DNA from 2 places in the Pseudoalteromonas spongiae UST010723-006 genome. Region 2 is predicted to be linked to the other one. Evidence: riboswitches for the same ligand, from Rfam matches in the RefSeq annotation. Region 2 holds a riboswitch; the other holds the start of a gene.
The links. A riboswitch is a leader RNA that binds a small molecule or an ion and turns the genes downstream of it on or off. The one in region 2 is predicted to bind cobalamin.
Positions count from the first base shown of each region.

Region 1: linked by a shared signal. The riboswitch ahead of PSPO_RS16015 (hypothetical protein) and the one ahead of PSPO_RS12070 (TonB-dependent receptor domain-containing protein) in region 2 are both predicted to bind cobalamin.

Region 1 covers NZ_CP011040.1:386,716-393,388, reverse strand. The annotation lists gene PSPO_RS16025 (cobalamin-binding protein) at 1-548, opposite strand, end outside; gene PSPO_RS16020 (cobyrinic acid a,c-diamide synthase CobB) at 541-1,908, opposite strand; gene PSPO_RS16015 (hypothetical protein) at 1,898-2,524, opposite strand; cobalamin riboswitch at 2,709-2,898, opposite strand; gene PSPO_RS16010 (lipoate--protein ligase family protein) at 3,031-3,750, shown strand; gene PSPO_RS16005 (dipeptidase) at 3,829-5,319, shown strand; gene PSPO_RS16000 (hypothetical protein) at 5,485-5,790, opposite strand; gene PSPO_RS15995 (TetR/AcrR family transcriptional regulator) at 5,923-6,519, opposite strand; gene PSPO_RS15990 (MBL fold metallo-hydrolase) at 6,643-6,673, shown strand, end outside.
Region 2 covers NZ_CP011039.1:2,607,182-2,613,854, reverse strand. The annotation lists gene PSPO_RS12075 (M6 family metalloprotease domain-containing protein) at 1-2,316, opposite strand, end outside; cobalamin riboswitch at 2,517-2,676, shown strand; gene PSPO_RS12070 (TonB-dependent receptor domain-containing protein) at 2,711-4,618, shown strand; gene msrA (peptide-methionine (S)-S-oxide reductase MsrA) at 4,676-5,200, opposite strand; gene PSPO_RS12060 (SDR family NAD(P)-dependent oxidoreductase) at 5,266-5,967, shown strand; gene PSPO_RS12055 (efflux RND transporter permease subunit) at 5,994-6,673, opposite strand, start outside.

The DNA.
Region 1 (6,673 bases), on a different replicon from region 2:
TCACTGGCAAATTCATTGTAACAATCAATGCCACCGGCGATTTCTACCAATTCACTGACCCAAGTAATGCCAGTAATAAGTGGATCAAACCACTCTTCAAAATACACCTTAGGTTTTACTGTAAGCTGAGCTGCACTTGCTTTAATCGTGTTTAGATTATCCACCAATTGGTTAACTAGTTTTTCGCCTTTTTGTGGCTCGCCAATCAATGCCGACAGCGTTCGGATCATTTGCAACACCTCTTGAATACTGCGGTGATTAAAACAGTGCACATTGACGCCTTGCTTTATTAAATCACGCACAATATCAGCTTGAAGATCAGAAAACGCCAATACTAGATCGGGCTCTAACGACATAATTTTATCAATGCGAGCGCTAACAAACGCCGAGACTTTAGGCTTTTCACGTTTGGCTCTTTCGGGGCGCACAGTATAAGCAGAGATGCCAACAATACGGTGTTGCTCGCCCATTAAATAAAGTGCTTCTGTGGTTTCTTCCGTTAAACAAATTATGCGCTCAGGCCATTTTGCTGTTTTGAAATTACTCATCCCGTGTTACTTCTCCATTAAAAAACGTAACAAAAAACGCCATATTGCTAGGAAAATACCAATGCATATAAGATGCGAGTATTTTGTCACATGCATAAATTGCCTCAGCTTGCGTGTGACGCGGGTAAAACTGTGAATACGCTAAAGCGGTAAGGTTAATTTCGGCGCTAGAATAATGAAAGCTGTGCCCTCGCACTTCACAAGGTGCAGCAATATTTGGATAAACAGCACTTAAATCGACATATTGTTGACCAATGCTAGAGAGAGTTTTATTCATTGTGTCTTTGCCGTTTAACACGCCACACATAGTGAAGTGTGTGTTTTCACTTATTAATTCATCCAATAAGTAGAGCATACCGCCACACTCCGCTAAGACCGGTTTATTGCTTTTAGCAAACTGTTTTACGGCTTGTTTAAACGCATTATTTTGGCTTAATTGCTGCGCATAAAGCTCAGGGTACCCACCTGGAATATAGAGCGCACCTCCCTCTGGCAAGGTTTTATCCTGTAATGGCGAAATGTAGCTTAGCTCTGCGCCAAAATCTGCCAACATAGCCAAATTGGCACGATACAAAAACGAAAATGCATTGTCTTTGGCAACCAAAATACGTTGCCCTTTAAGTGGTTTAGCACGTTTAAAATCTGCGTATTGCTTTGCATCATCTCCCTCTTTTGAGGGCCAAAACACCACATCTTTGGGTAGTTGATTAAAGTGTGAGTTAGCAAATTGCTGTGCGGCTTGTTCTAAATACACGTCGATATTTTGTAACTCACCTGCTTGCATAATACCAAGGTGGCGCTCAGGCAAACTAATATGGGAATTTCGTAAAAAATAGTCTTGCGTTAATGCCTTTTCGTTTATGGATTGCAAAACCATTTCGCCATGTCCTTTACCTGCGATCTTATTGGCTATCACACCGTAAAAATTAAGGCTTGGTTGGTAATTTACTAAGCCATGAACCAAGGCACCAAAACTTTGTGCCATGGCTGAGCCATCAATCACCGCCAAAATCGGAATACCAAATAGGTCGCTTAAATCGGCAGTATTTGGTGTGCCATCAAACAGCCCCATTACGCCTTCAATCAAAATAAGATCTGCAACGATAGCTGCTTGGTAAAGCATGCGCTGACATTCACTTTCACCCACCATCCACAGATCCAATTGATATACAGGACGGTTTGATGCCGCTTCTAAAATCATGGGATCAATAAAATCGGGCCCAGTTTTAAATACCTGAACCGTTTTGCCCATATTGGTAAAATAGCGTGCCATAGCGGCGGTTACTGTGGTTTTGCCCGCCCCCGAATTTGGCGCACTAATTACAAGTGCAGTGCAAAATACCGGAGAATTAACGGCCATGATGGGTTGTTTTTAAAATGCTGGTGTGTGGTTTTAAGTAATAACAGGCAAGGTACAATGCCAACGCAATCGCCACGTAGCCAAACGGGCTAGTAACATATGGCGCGTAATACTGTGCTACACGCTCTGAGTAAGTACTTAACGACATATCGCTAAATTTACCTGATAGCCAATAATAGCTCGCGTTTGAGGTTAAAAATGCAATTGAGCTTGCAAGCCATAAGTTAACCAGTGCCATTGCCGTTTTTGCTGCAACCGCAAACTTTGTTTCATCAAGCTTTAGTTGCAAACTTTTATGACCCGCCCACCACAGCACATAGTAGCCAACAAATAAAAATGGGTATGAACGCGTAATACAATCGCCAAAATCACCGCGATAATAGCTGCTGGTTAAATCAATCGACACACTTAGTACCACAAATACGGCAAAAGTACGGTGCTTAGATGCCAGCAAACCTAAAATAAAGAAAATTGCTGTACTGGCACTTGGCAAATGGAGCGCAGACGCAAAATGATACGGGCGGGTGGCTATCATCAATAGCGCTAACAACGCATAAATCAGCAACGAGAATTGCTGTACTTTAATTGGGGTAAATAAACTTGAACGATCTGTCATTATAATGTTTCCGCATACTAGAACTAATGCGAAGGGAAATGACAAGATACAAGGCACACGCCTTTGCTTGTTACAGCAAGGAATAACAATATCATTCAGGTAATTAGATGATCCATGTTCGCGACCACACATTACTGTAATTGATATAAAAGCGATTGTATTCTCGTTGCTCACCGCCCACCGCAGTACTCGAGTGAACTAGGCCGGTCTCCGGACTCCTGATCATCGCTTTGACAGCACCTTCCCATCATAAACAGACAGTGGTGGTTGTCGCTCACAGTTACCGTTGCGGGGGCAGTTCCAGATTTTAACTGGATTCCCGTTTAAACATTGTTTATAAAAAAACAATAGTCACCTAATTACAACGCAAATATATGTCAGCTAGCATTGTTAAATCAAGCTAAGACATTATTCTTATTAAAACTTTTTGTTTGTTGATATAACGAGGCACTGCCAAAAATTACAAACTGCGGTATGCTAAGCAAAAAGTTAATCTTTAATTAGCAATGTCAAAAGTAAAAGCCAAAGTACTTCGTTTCAAGCAAATCTCAGTTGAAGCAGTTTTTGAAAAAGAAAATGAATTAATTAGCCAACTGCAAAACGGCAATTTAAACCAAGCACTGTTACTTTGGCAAAGCGATAAGCCAACTTTGGTTTTACCGTCAGGTAATAAATGGCAAAAAACTGAAGCGCTCGAATCAAAGCTAAAGAAAACCGGTTGGCAACTACACGCCCGCAAAACTGGTGGCGCCCCTGTGCCACAATGTGAAGGGGTAATTAATGTATCTTATATGTATGTGTTAGAAGAACATATTCCCTACTCGATTCCAAACGCATACAAAGACTTTTGCGCTATTTTATCTTCTTTTTTTGAGCAGTTTAATATTAAGGTTGAAACCCACACCACCCCCGGCAGCTATTGCGATGGTGATTACAATCTTAATATTAAAAGTAAGAAAATCGTCGGCACAGCCCAGCGTGTATTACTAAAAAAAGGCGGTGGTAAAATTGTATTGGCGCAGGCCTGCATTTTAGTAAATGCAAATATGCCAACCTTAGTTGCACCTGTAAATTTATGTTACGAACATCATCAGCAAGATGACCGTGCAATAGCCGATGTGCATACCAGCTTGTTTGAACACACCCAAGAGCGACCCGATATCGACGAATTATTTCAGCGCATATTTACCAGTTTTATAAATCATCAAAAACATAAATCGAGCTGACCGTAAAACCCTTTTTTTAGTGTTCAGTGGTGTTACACTTGGGACTTATTTCACCTTTAATTACCTTGGAGTGCTCCCTTGAAATTCGCTCTTCTTCCATGCGCCGCGTTACTGGCAAGCCATGCGTTTGCATCTGTTAGCCCATCAACCGATGAGTTGGCAAAATACGCCGTAGCAGAATACCAAAATGCGCAAATACATACGTTAGCCAATATGGTGTCGTTTCCAACCGTTAATAAGAAAGACATCGATACACCGCAAAATCCGGACTTTATTGGCTTTAAATCGCTATTAAAAATTAAAGCGGCGGAGCTTGGTTTTGATTATCAAGATTTTGGGCACACCGTATTAATTGGCATGGGTGAGCAACAAGACAAAGTAACCATAGTGACCCATGGCGATGTGCAACCGGCAGACCCAACAAAATGGCAGCAAAGCCCATTTGTACTTGATAGCACCTCAGAGCCAGGTAAATTAATTGGCCGAGGTACCGAAGACGACAAAGGCGCAATTTCAACAGCACTTTATGCCATGAAAGCGCTAAAAGATAAAAATATTACGCTAAACAATCGTATTGAACTTATGGTGTACCTTGCTGAAGAATCAGACTGGGAACCACTAAAGCGCTTTATGAAAACCTACCAGCAGCCAAAGTATGCAATAACTATTGATGCATCTTACCCTGTGGTTGTTGCCGAAAAAGGCTGGAGCTTAATTGCCCCGACATTTACAGGTTCATCACCACAAACCGGTGTTTATGTTAGCGAATTAAAAGGCGGTGCATTTGTTAGCCAAATACCTGAAGATGCCAGTGTGGTACTGCATAATGCGGATGCGCAAGCGCTTAACATACTTAAGCAAAACATAAATGCACTGAAAGATGTGCAAGTAACACTTACGACAAAAGGCGATAGCGTGCTTGTTAGTGTTAAAGGGGAATCAGCGCACTCATCTGAGCCAGAAGCAGGACACAATGCCATTGCTCACTTGGCAGAAGTGTTCAAAGGTATTGATCTAGAGAATAACAGCGATGGTCAGGCCATCGAATTTATTAATCAACTTATCGGCCTTGATTTATACGGCGCGAAATTTGGTGATATTGCCTACCGTCACGATTTTATGGGGCCAATGACTGTCGCGCCAACACTGCTAAAACGCAACGAAGAGGGTCTTAAATTATCGGTTAATTTACGTCGCCCAGTTGGCAAAACAGAGGCACTATTAAAATCACAAATTGATACCACGCTTAACAATTGGCAAGCTAACAACAATGTGACGTTAAACAATGTGGAAATTCATATTGGCACGCCAATGCTGCTTGATGATGCACCGCACGCTGAAGCGCTTTTAGACATCTTTAAGCATTTTACTGGCGATGAAGATGCAAGCTTTGTTTCGATTGGTGGAGGCACTAATGCTAAGCTATTTGATAACGCTGTGTCGTTTGGTCCATCTATGCCTGGCAAAAAATACACAGGTCATTCTGAGCACGAGTATTTAACACCAGAGCAAATGGCGCTAAACTTAAAAATGTATACCGCCATGATGGTAAAACTTGGCAATATGTAAACGGCCAAATTTAGAACAACCATAATTTATAATGAGGCAACGTTATGCTTTGTGACAAAAGTATGACGTTCCTTAGTACCTTGATTACATTTAGAAAGTAGCACTTTTAAACAGACTTACACACCATTTCTGGGGATAACCTTGATACCCAAATACCATTCGTATTTACGCCTTATCTAATACCCCTTTAAAGATTAATGGGTAACGTCTTATGCGGTGACCAATGTAATCATCTGCCATTATTTGTTGGCAAAACTCATCAATGGTTAGGTTTGCTTCAAAAAGCCATTCCATTCGCTCCAGTGCGCACAAAAAACCACGTTTTAAATATGCTTGGCTTTGATAATGCGCAATATTCTGCTTAATGATATTGAGTTTCTCGGGCTCAGCTTGCAGCGCGGCGATCACCGCTTTTAAATATTGCTGCTGTTGCGGATGTGCTTTTTCCTTGCGAGGGCGACCTAATGACACGTATTACTTCTCTTAATTAACTTTTAACGATTATATGCAACAGAATTGAAATTGGATTAGCGTCTATTTATCTTTTTTTGATATCAGCATTAATAAAAGGTTTATTTAGCTAAAAAATCGCATAAATATTGTCTAGGAAGAACCATAACGCGCTAAAAACAGTTCAACCGTTTGTTCAATTAAATAGGCTTCTTGTTTTTCACTGGGCACATCGAAACCGTATAAGCGTGGATAAAAGATATGAGATTTCAGCTGATAAACAAACTGCTTCGCCGCGAGTTCTTTGTCATCAACCTGCATTTTATGTGCTGACACTGCATCAGTTAAAAACTGCTCTAAATACGTCATACAGCCAATTGAATTGGCGCTCAGTTGCTTAGCAAATTCGGGCACTTGCAACATTTGCAAAAAAGCGATTTTAGCAACACGTAAAAAATTGTCGGAACGAAACAGCGAAACTTCATGCTCTGCGATAGTTAAAAGCTGTTCTTTGAGCGACTTATTTTCATCAAATATAACTGTTTTAATATTATTAAGTTGCCCCATCATGCGTTCAATAATGGCGTAAAAAAGCGCATCTTTTGTTTCAAAATGGTTGTACACAGTACGTTTAGATACCGCAGCCGTTTTAGCCACTTCATCCATACTGGTATTCGCTACCCCATTTTCAAAAAACAGCTGCTCTGCAGCATCCAGAATATGAACGCGTTTTTGCTCAGATAATTTCATAGTTTTCTCATTAACAGTCTCGCTCATTTTAAACTTAATTAAAAAATACTGCACTACACAGTTTACTTTTTTATCATTTAATGAAAAACTACACCGTGTAGTTTACATTTTTAGAGAAACTCGATGAAAACGATTAAGTGGTTAAGCCTTTTAC
Region 2 (6,673 bases):
GTCTACCGTATCTTCAACTTCAAGGTAATCAAGATAATGTGAAATCAGCGCAGACTTACTGCCAGCAGATAAGTGACTTAGTGAGCAAGTATTCACAATTAGTTTGCTGTTATTGATAGCACCTTGAATGCCACACGGGCCAAACTCATTTTTCCATTTACCTTCAATGTCATCATAAAACACACCTTTCGCGTTAAGAAAGGTTGTTGCATTTTGTTGTGTAATAAACTCAGAGCTTGGCGGTGAGATGCTATCCTCAGCAATGATAGTTTGGCTCACGGTTTGCCCATTATTAAGCGCGATACTTTCCACTTGCTCTACACGAACATCGGTGTTGGTTACCGTTAAATCGAGTGTATTGCTAAGTTCAGGCGATAGGCTAAGGACATTTTCACCGGCAATAATAAGCTTGCTGTTAAAGCGCGAGTAGTTATCAATAAATGATACTTCTTCACTGGTTGCTTTACGGTCACGGCCGAATGCTTGCAGTGTGCCATCGTCGAGTCTATTCCAAGGCGTGCGAGACTCACCAAAATCGACAGAGACAAATTTAAAGTTGGTGCTGGTTAGCGGGAATAAAAAGTCTGAATAGTAAACAGGCAAGGTCAAGCTATCGTAAACTTGTTTTGTTTCCGCATTTAATGAGTGATCTAAATGAAAGTGCACTGCTGAAGATTCACCGTTGTATGCGAATACTTTCAAGTATTCAGCGCTTTTATAACCTTCTGCGGTAACGGCATTAATCTGCAAGTTTAGTTGGCCATTCTCAGTAATAAGCTCTGCAAAATTCACGTCAAACGGTGCGGATAGTGTTTTTTTAAGTTCACCGTTAATTAACAATTCAACATGATCAACTTGAGATAAGTCGTCACTGCTAATGGTTGCTTGTGCATTGTGCGCAATCAGTGATTTATCGCTAATAGAACCGACTGAAATAGTCGCAATGCTAGGGTATACTTGTGCATTAAATGTAGCGGCATTGCCATCGGTATTGAGGTTTTGAATGTCTACGCCTGTATGTTTTGCGGCATAGTTTTTACTCGCTGGCAGGGTTTGAGGTGAAAAGCTATCACCCGTAGTAAATACATCGTTTTCATCAGCGTAGGCCGCAACTAGCTCAATTTCATTTAAATTATCAGCTTGAATGAGGCGAATAAGTTTGTTGTCAGAGTAGCTATTATCGTTGGCAAAGTAGCCCCAGCTATTGAGCTCTGAATTTATATGCCAAATATTTAAACCTTCAGCGTTTAAGTTTAAGTCGTTACCGCTTCTATCACGGTATTGCACAATAAAGTACTCGTCGTACTTATTGGTGGCACTTGTATCGCTGCGTAAAATAAGCGCATCTTGGTTAGTTGATGTGGCTGAAAGTTGATAGTTGGTATCTGAAGTTGATGCAAACTGCGGCGTCAGCCAGCCAAGTGCAAATTTACTAAATGCACTGTGATCTGAACTGTTATTATCCATCATATCCATGCCGCCTGTACCACCACGCGGACCAATGCTGTCATCGTAATCGTAGTAATCAGGCAGGCCAAGTGCATGGCCGGTTTCATGAATAAGTACAAGCGGTGAAAATGCTTGCCCTTCCGAATAGGCCAGCCATTGCCAAGAAATTGTGCTGATGGTTTTACCATCGACGGTAAATGAATTGTCGCCAAAACCTGAGAAAGTACCCCACCAAAGGCTTGCCCATTCGCCAGGAGGGCCGGTCCAAATCACCGCAACATAATCGATGTCGCCGTCGCCGTCGTTATCGTATTGGCTAAAGTCATGGCCAAGCGCATCGTGGTGTTCAATTGCTTCTTTGATGATTTGCTGCTTTACCTGTGCAGCGTTGGTACCATCGTCAAGCGGACGGTTGTACTCGGTTTTATACCAATCAAGTACATTACCTTGAATATCAAGTTTGTTATATGACGAACGCTGGTAAAATGCACGGTGGCTTTCAAACGGGAAACTGCTGGCGTTGCCCTCACCAAATATTTTACTGTTAATTGCGCTTTGAGAGTTGCTTTCATTGTGTAAGTAATCGGGAAATTCAACTAGCAGCACCAACATTTTAGGAGTGCCTAAACTCGGAAAATACCCTTCAAATGGGTTTGCTTCATCTGCTTTATTTTGCATTGTTCGCAGTTGCGGCAAATGGTGTAAACGCTGGTGGTTACCATATGATTTTGCTTGCAAAGCGCGCTGGCTAAACGTTTTTTCGGCTTTATAGCGTTTTAGCTGCTCTTGCGTGGGCGGTTGTAATGCACTTACGTGTAGAGTCAAAAATGCACTACAGGCAAGAAGTACCTTAGTTAACTGTTTCATAGTTGAATCCGTTACAAATCTATTGTCACTGTGTGAGTAATAAAGTTTACTCCTAAATGACCTTTTATAGAAACAATAAGGGAACAGTTTACCAGCTGTTTTTAGCGGTTTAGACTTCTAAAATTGACATTTTCACTTATCCCCTCCACAATACGCGCCTAAATTTATAGCCTATTGGTGCCGTTAAATTTTTGGTTCTTCGCTTCAGAAAAATAGTGGGTCAAACATAACAACGGATAATCGGGAAGTTGGTGCATAAGTCTTTGCCTTATTAAGTCCAACGCTGCCCCCGCAACGGTGATGTATTTTGTATTAAATAAAATGCTCAGCCCGGAGACCGGCCAATTGGTTTCTTAAAACGATTAACATTGTGCGGTGGGCACAAGGGGATAATATGTATCACAAATCTAAGTTAGGTTTGGCGCTTAGCCTTGCCTTGTCTTCTTCATTCGTTGCAGCTAACACAACTGATGCTCAAACAGAGCATGATATTGAAACTATTGTTGTTACCGCGAATAAGCTTGAGCAATCAATTGACCAAACTCTGGCAAGCGTGCAAGTTATTGACCGTGCGCAAATTGAGCAATTAAATGTGCGTGATGTGTTAAATGTGTTAGAAACGCAAGCGGGCATTCAAGTAAACCGTAATGGTGGGCAAGGGCAAAATGCGAGCCTGTTTGTACGTGGCTTAGAATCTCGTTACTCGCTTATTTTAATTGATGGTGTGCGCGTAGGCTCAGCAACCTTAGGTTATAAAAGCTTATCAACTTTGCCATTAAATTCAGTCGAGCGTATTGAGGTAGTAAAAGGCTCTCGCGCAGCACAATATGGTTCTGACGCGTTAGCGGGTGTTATTAATATTATTACGCGTCAATCACAAGGTCACAGCATTGCATTAACAACAGGCTCTAATAGTTATGCGAGCTTAGAAGGCACGTCACGTTTTACTACTGAATACGTGGATATTGCGCTTAATGCAGGTTATGAGCGCACTGAAGGATTTGACGTATTAGAAAACGATGCAACAAACTTTGCCGATCCAGATAAAGATGGTTACGACAACTTAAACCTAGGGTTAAACCTTACTCATAATAATGCGTTGTTAGGTCGATTAGGTTTTATTGCTCAATATTCAACGGGCGAAGTAGAGTTTGACAATTATTTTGATTATCAAGAGTCTTCATTAGATAAAACCGAATATGAAAACTACCATGTAAATGCTAATTGGTTTAAACAGTTAGGTGACTTTAGCCATAAAGTAGATGTTGCGTTTAGCCAAGATCAAGATGATACGTTTGGCACTAAACCAACTAGCCGCTTTGCAACAGAGCGTGTACAGCTAGATTATTTATCGACATATCAGTTATCTGAACAAATCGACTTTAACGGCGGCTTAAACTGGCATCAAGACAAGATTGATACAACGAGCAGTTATGACGAAAAAAGTCGCAATGCTTATGCTGCATTTGTTGGCGCATACTACGATGACGGTAACTTTTTAGCTAATGTGGCTGTGCGTCATGATGATTATGATGAAGTTGGATCTGAGCAAACGTATAACATTGCGGGTGGTATTAACCTGCATCAAGACGCAGTACTGCGTGTAAGTCAAAGCTCTGGCTTCAAAGCACCTACATTCAACGATTTATACTACCCAGGATCAGGTAACCCAGAGCTTGAAGCTGAAACATCAGTTAACCGTGAGCTTGGCTTACGTATTGATTTTGATAGCTTAAGTGTGGATGTTGCGGCATTTCGTAACGAGCTAACCAATAAAATTGCGTGGGCACCAGCACCAACAGCGGATAACCCATATCGTTGGTCACCATTTAACATTGCTGAAGCACGTTATGAAGGCGTAGAGCTAACCACTAATTTTGCATTTTACGGTTTTGATAACACGCTTAATGTAAGTTATATCGACGCGCAGAAAGTGGATAACTCACCGACCGCAGTTGAAAAATATAGTGACTTACCATTTGTTGCAAAAGAAAATGTACGTTACAGCATCGTTAAGCAGTGGCAAGATTTAGATATTAATTTAAGTGTTGCATATCAATCAGAGCAAAAATCGACGCTAATTAATAAAATCCCATCACGCATTGTGTGGGACTTAGCTGCAAACTACCAAATTCAACAGCAATTAACCGTAAGTGCTCGTATCGAAAATCTATTTGATAAAGAGTACATTCCAAGTCAAGGTTATGGCGTAGATATCGATGGCGATTGGGTAAATGATGCGTTTTATCACTATAACGAAATTGGTCGTCAGTTATTTGTTGGTATCGCGTACGATTTTTAATCGGTTGATTTAACAGCGAATCATTTTGTAAAAAAAGCCGCAAGTTGCGGCTTTTTTTTATTGTGCTAGTAATGTCGCATAATTAGCAGAGAACTTAGCTAATTTAGGGCCAATCATAATACTGCAATAAGGTTGATTAGGGTTATCGCGGTAATAGTCTTGGTGGTATGTTTCAGCACTATAAAAAAGTGTCGCAGGGCTTAGCTCAGTGACAATTTTGTCTGCAAAAAGTACTTGTTGACTCGCCAGCATTTTTAAGCTCGCTAGCTTTTGAACATCATCAAGATAAAAAATAACACTGCGGTATTGTGTACCAACATCATTACCTTGGCGGTTTAATTGTGTTGGATCGTGTAACTCAAAAAAGATTTGTAATAGTGTTGAGTAGCTAATGACCTTTTCATCAAATTCAATTTTCACTACTTCGGCATGACCGGATAAGCCGGTGCAAATATCTTGATAAGTTGGGTTATCTAAATGACCACCACTGTAACCTGATAGCACCGATTGCACGCCTTTTAAACGGCGAAATGCCGCATCAATACACCAAAAGCAGCCACCACCAAAAATTGCTGTTTGCATTATTGTTTAATCTATTTTCTTGTTAGTTGCGTAAAGATTAATACAGTTAGACAAGGGACGGCAAGATGAAACAAAGTTTAATTATTGGGGCGGGCGGCATAGGTTTGGCTGTTGCTGAGCTGTTATCCCAACAAGACGACGAACACAACATTACCATTATCACCAGCAATCCAACTCTTTTAAGTGATAAACGCTTTAATGTGTTGTTAGTCGAAAACCACAGTGAACAGCAGGTAGCAAGCTGTTTAGCAACATTATCAATTAAGTTCGATTATGTCTTTTGTTGTTTGGGTTTATTGCACCAAGAGGATATTCAGCCCGAAAAAAATCTATCACAATGGCGTGTTGATTCGGCCATGGCATTAATGCAAGCCAACGCATTTGCGCCGCTCACCTACTTAGTGCATTTACAAAAGTTACTGGCAAAAGAGTGTAAATTGGCATTTTTATCAGCGCGAGTTGGCAGTATAGGCGATAACCGCTTAGGTGGTTGGTACAGTTACCGTATGGCTAAAGCTGCACTTAATATGGCAATCAAAACCGCGAGTGTGGAACTGGCTCGAAGTAGCAATAAGGTATGTGTAATAGCCTTTCATCCGGGCACAACAGATACCAAGTTGTCTAAACCATTTCAACGTAATGTGCCTGAAAATAAATTGTTTACTGTACAATTTAGTGCGGAATGTTTAATTCGCTTGATGTTTCAGGTTAATGAAAAAGACAGTGGAAAATTCTTTGCGTGGGATGGGCAAGAAATAGAGTGGTAGCTAAGCTTAGCTACCACTCTATAATTTTATAGCGGATGATCGCTGGCTTGATCGTTAATTGCTTTTTCAGTGGTTTCTGGCGACTGAGTGTTACGCGCCAGCATGTAATACGCACTTGGAATAACAAATAGTGTTAGCAAGGTAGCCACAACCACACCGGTTAAGATAACAATACCAATAACCATACGACTTTCAGAACCTGGGCCTGATGCCAACACCAGCGGTACCGAACTCATTACTGTGGTTAAAGAGGTCATAATAATTGGGCGCAGGCGTTGTTTCGAAGCGCTGATTAATGCCTCGGTAAAGGCGACACCTTTATCGCGCAGCTGGTTGGCAAACTCCACAATTAAGATACCATTTTTGGCACTTAATCCTATCAACATAACAATACCAATTTGGCTATAAATATTGAGACTAGAGTTTGTGAAGAATAGCCCTGTTAACGCACCGACTAAGCCAAGTGGTACTGTAAGCATAATTACTAACGGGTGCACAAAGCTCTCAAATTGCGCTGCAAGTACTAAGAAAGTAACCGTGAGCGCTAAAATAAACACATAGGTCATTGCCGATGCGCCTTCATAGAACATTTGCGATTCGCCTTTGTAATCAATCGCGCCTTCAATATCGTTTTCTTCCATTGCCACTTGGTTTAGGAAATCAAGCGCTTCCGCTAATGAGTAATCAGCTGCAAGGTTGGCGCTAA